Regions from separate parts of the Nocardiopsis synnemataformans genome, predicted to be linked through region 1. Evidence: predicted binding sites of a transcription regulator. Region 1 holds the regulator's gene; the other holds the start of a gene.
What was found. Region 1 encodes LexA, which represses DNA repair genes until DNA is damaged. Its sites were predicted from a motif close to TCGAACANNTGTTCGA; they were not measured.

Region 1 (2,396 bases):
GCGCGCAGCGCGTACAGGGCGCCCTCGCTGTGCCCGACGACGACCACCCGATCGGGGTCCACCTCGGGCTGGGCGACGAGTTCCTCGTAGGCGGCCGCGACCTGCTCGTCGAAGATCACGGGGTCCACAGGTGCGATCTCGCCGGGACCCGGCGTCTCGAAGTCCGGACCGCTGCCGTACTTGTCGTAGCGCAGCGAGGCCACCCCGACGTCGGCGAGCACGCGGGACAGGTTCTGGTTGGTACCGGCGTTGGGGCGCACGGAGCTGTTGCCGTCGCGGTCGGTGGGACCGCTGCCGGAGATGATGAGCGCGCCCGGAACGGTGCCGGAGACGCCCTCGGGCGTCCGGAAGGTGCCCGACACCTCGTGCCCGCCGCCCTCGAAGGCCACCTCGCGCTCGACGCCGCCGACCCCCGGTGCCTCGGCGGCCCCGTCGTCGGCGGGGGCGCAGGCGGCGGTGGACAACAGGGCGGCGCTGACCGTACCGACCAACGCGGTACGCCAGCGGGCGGCGGGGGAGGAGGCGCGTGTGAACACCTCCTCAGACTAGCGGCCCGCGCCCGTCGGCCCCGCGTCGTCCACAGGGGAAGCGCCCCCGATCCCTCCGAGGGGAGAGGGACCGGAGGCGCGGGTACGCGGGCTCTCAGACGCGGCGCATGACCGCGACCACCTTGCCGAGGATGGTGGCGTCGTCGCCGTTGATCGGCTCGTAGGCCTCGTTGCGCGGCATCAGCCACACGTGGCCGCCCTCCTCGCGGCGCAGCACCTTGACGGTCGCCTCGTCGTCGAGCAGCGCCGCCACGATGTCGCCGTTGTTGGCGTCCTGCTGCTGGCGCACCACCACCATGTCGCCGTCGGTGATGGCGGCGTCGGTCATCGAGTCACCGACCACGGTGAGCATGAACAGGCGCCCCTCGCCCACCAGCTGACGCGGCAGGGCGAGCACGTCCTCCACCGACTCCTCGGCCAGGATCGGACCGCCGGCGGCGATCCGGCCGACCAGCGGCACGGCGGCGGCGCGCGAGAGGTCGATGTCCTCGGGGACCAGGGTCCGCCCCGAGGCGCGCCCGGGCGTGCGCAGCTCGACCGCGCGCGGCCGGTTCTGGTCGCGGTGCAGGTAGCCCTTGCGCTGGAGGACCTTGAGCTGGTGCGCCACGCTGGACGGGCTGGACAGGCCGACCGCTTCCCCGATTTCCCTTATCGACGGGGGGAAACCCCGCTCCCGGACATAGCGCTGGATGCAGTTCAGCACGCTCTGCTGGCGCGCGGTGAGTTTGGGGGCTTCGGGCGTGGACCCGCCCGCGTTCTCCGTTGGTGCGAGAACGGTGGCGGTATCTGCGGTTCCGGGATTCTCCTCCGGCACGGCCGGGCCTCCTCGGCATTCGGTTCGGTCAGGGCCTGCTTGTGTGACTGGCCACCCCCGGTCCGCGACCGTGCCGACCTGGGGGTCCACGTGATGGCGAAACCGGTGTGAAATCAAGGTCAACTTTAGTCGTTGCACACGGTGATATCAAACAAGCGTTCGAGGCCGGGGACAATTGCCGCAGCGCGTATTCGCGGTCAATTTCCGGCCTGCACTTACGTGTGTACACGCGTTCACGCGCTGTTGTCCCCGGAATGTGCGAACGCGTGCCCGCGACAGCGGTTCCGGCCAGGTGCGGGGGTCTTATCCTGGGGCGTCGGATCGACCGAAATCCCGGTGACACCGGGATTCCGGCGCCCGCCGCCGGGGCGCGGCGGCTCCGGTCGGCGACGCTATCCTTGACCGCGGTGCCGGGTCCCCGGAGCAGCCCGACCGCGCCGACTCCCCCGCCCCACCCCGCCGCCGCGGGTCGCGATGCCGCGCGGCCGCTCGGCCGTGTCGGAACACACCCGTGCCAGGGTTGCGGCGGGTCAGGAAGAAGTCTAGGTTCGACCACAACATCTGGTGTTTCGACAGGAGTGGTTGCCCAGAAGTTGTGGTTTAGTGGTACCTAGGCGTTGTCGTCCGGTGAGAGAAGCAGGTGAACCAGGGTGCACTGTCCGTTCTGTCGCCATCCGGACACCAGGGTGATCGACAGCAGGTCCACCGACGACGGCGCGGCCATCCGGCGCCGCCGGTCCTGCCCCGTCTGCGAGCGCAGGTTCACCACCCAGGAGACCGTCCTGCTGATGGTGGCCAAGCGCTCGGGGGTCACCGAGCCCTTCAGCCGGACCAAGATCATCGCCGGGGTTCGCCGGGCCTGCCAGGGCCGTCCCGTCTCCGAGGACGCCCTGGCCAAGCTCGGCCAGCAGGTCGAGGAGGAGATCCGCGGCCGCGGCGTGGCCGAGGTCCCGGCCCACGAGATCGGCCTGGCCATCCTCGGCCCGATGCGTGACCTGGACGAGGTCGCCTACCTGCACTTCGCCAGCGTCTAC
Region 2 (2,396 bases), on a different contig from region 1:
GTCTCGCCGTGGGGCCGCGGCCTCGGGTACGCGACGGAGGCCGCCGTGGCCGTCTCCCGCTGGGCGCTGGACCAGGGCTTCCAGCGGGTGGAGATCAAGGCCGCCACCGGCAACACCGGTTCGCGCCGGGTCGCGGAGAGGTCGGGGTTCAGCCTGGAGGGCGTCGAACGCAGCGCGATGCCGCTGCACGAGGGCCGCACCGACCTGGCGGTGTACAGCCTGCTCCCCACCGACCTGGGCTGACCGGCGCGCCCCGGCCCCACCGGGCACCCGGACGGTGCCGCACGGTCCCCGGGCCGCGGTCGCGGAGCGGCCCGGGGACCGACCCCGCGCGTGTCCGGTGGCTGCCGTCCGCCCGGACAGGCGCCACCCGAGCATGCGCCGCGTGCGCGGTGTCACCGGGGATCGGCGAAGGGGGAGACGGGCGGACACGCGGCGCGGGGTGCGCAGCGTCCGCCGGGGTTCGGTGGGGTTCGGTGGGGAGAGCGGCGAGCGGCGAGCGGCGAGCGGCCCGGAAACCGCCCCCGGGCGCGCCCTACCCCCACACGCGAGAGAGCAGCCACCTGCCGGTGGCCGTGTCATGGCGCAGTTCGTACACCCCCTGGGACTGGGCCGTACCCGCCTCCACCCGCCAGTGCCTGCGTTCGGGCGTCTGGGGCTCACGCGCCGGTGTCCAGTCCATGCGCAGCGTGACCCAGTGTTCGAGGATCCTGCGCACTCCGTACACCCTGCCGTTCCACACGAACCGGGCCGGGCGCCCGTCGTCCTCGACGACGGTCACCTCCGCCCCGTAGTACCGTCCCACGACACTTCCCCTCAGCATCATCCGCCTCCTGTTCAGTCCCGGCACACGCCACCGGGACACCCACCCGTGGGGAAGACGCGGCCAGGTGTTCGAACGTGTGTTCTAACACTAGCGAAAACCGGTGCCTTCGGGGAACTGTTTCGGCACGAGAGGCATCCCCCTGGATGACCACGTGGCCACCACACCCGTACCCGGCGCTTTCGCCGCCGACCGGTACGCTGGGCGGCTCGCCCCCGGAAACCGTGAGGTCCCCTTTCCGTGATGTCGAACAGCGGCAGACCCCTCCACCCCGGAGGTCCCCGTGGCCCGGACGGCCACCGCCTCCCGAGCCGCCTTGGGCATGGCGGCACGGGCACCGTCCACCTCGCCGAGGACTCCTCGGGGAACCACGTCGCGCCCAAAGCCATCCACCCCGACTGACACGCCGCGTCCGCGCGCCGCCCCCGAACACCCCCGCATCCGAGCCCGGACCCCGCGTCCGCGGGGCCCGAAGGGCCAGCCAGTCCAGAACGCGCCAGCGTGTCGGCATCGGTACGCTGTTAGCGCGAACTCCACGATTCATATGAGGGACCCCCAACTGTGACGTCGAACGGGCACCAGAGCGGCAAACCCCTGCGCGCGGGGGACCCGCGCGAACTCGACGGTTACCGCATCGTGAGCCGTCTCGGCCGAGGCGGCATGGGCACCGTCTACCTCGCCAGGGACGCCTCCGACCGGCCCGTCGCAGTGAAACTCATCCACCCCGACCTGGCCGACGACGAGTCCTTCCGGCTGCGCTTCGCCCGCGAGGTCGAGGCCGCGCGCCGCGTGGCCCGCTTCTCCACCGCGGGGGTGATCGACGCCCGGCTGGAGGGCGAGCCCCTCTTCATCGTCTCGGAGTACGTGCCGGGCCCGAACCTGGACGAGGCGGTCCGCGCGGACGGCTCGATGGCGGGCGGCACCCTGGAGGGCCTGGCCATGGGCGTGGCCGCGGCGCTCACCGCCATCCACGGGTCCGGGATCATCCACCGCGACCTCAAACCCGCGAACGTGCTGCTCTCCCCGGTCGGCCCGAAGGTCATCGACTTCGGCATCGCCCGCGCCCTGGACGACGCCGCGGACGCGGTCACCCGCTCCAGCCAGCTCATGGGCACCCCCTCGTACATGGCCCCGGAGCTGATCCTGGGTCAGCGGGCCACCGCGGCCGCCGACATCTTCGCGTGGGGCTGCCTGGTGGCCTTCGCCGGAACCGGCACCGCCCCCTTCGACGCCGCCACGGTGCCCGCCGTCCTGCACAACATCTCCTCGGCTCCGCCGCGCCTGGACGGCCTGGACGCGGACCTGTACGACCTGGTCAACGCGGCACTGGACAAGAACCCGGCCAATCGACCCACCTCCAAGCAGCTCCTGGCCCGGCTGACCGGCCAGGAGGAACCGCAGGAGGCCGAGGTGGAGCGCACGATCAGCACCTCGTGGGCCCCGCCGAGCAGTTCCCCCGTGCCGGGGCAGCCGCCGCAGGACACCGGGGCGCGGGAGGGCGGGCCCACGTCGGACCAGGCGCCGAGCGAGCCGCAGCAGCCCCCGAGCGGACCGCAGCAGGCGGGCGGGCAGC

Region 2: ACSIH6_RS35130 (DUF6504 family protein) is a predicted target of LexA. The motif match lies at 895-910, and genes of this name have one in related genera.

The regions. Positions count from the first base shown of each region.
Region 1 covers NZ_CBDRFA010000003.1:65,993-68,388, forward strand. The annotation lists gene ACSIH6_RS02395 (alpha/beta hydrolase family protein) at 1-536, opposite strand, end outside; gene lexA (transcriptional repressor LexA) at 643-1,362, opposite strand; gene nrdR (transcriptional regulator NrdR) at 2,013-2,396, shown strand, end outside.
Region 2 covers NZ_CBDRFA010000096.1:10,413-12,808, reverse strand. The annotation lists gene ACSIH6_RS35135 (GNAT family N-acetyltransferase) at 1-243, shown strand, start outside; gene ACSIH6_RS35130 (DUF6504 family protein) at 536-826, opposite strand; gene ACSIH6_RS35125 (serine/threonine-protein kinase) at 1,385-2,396, shown strand, end outside.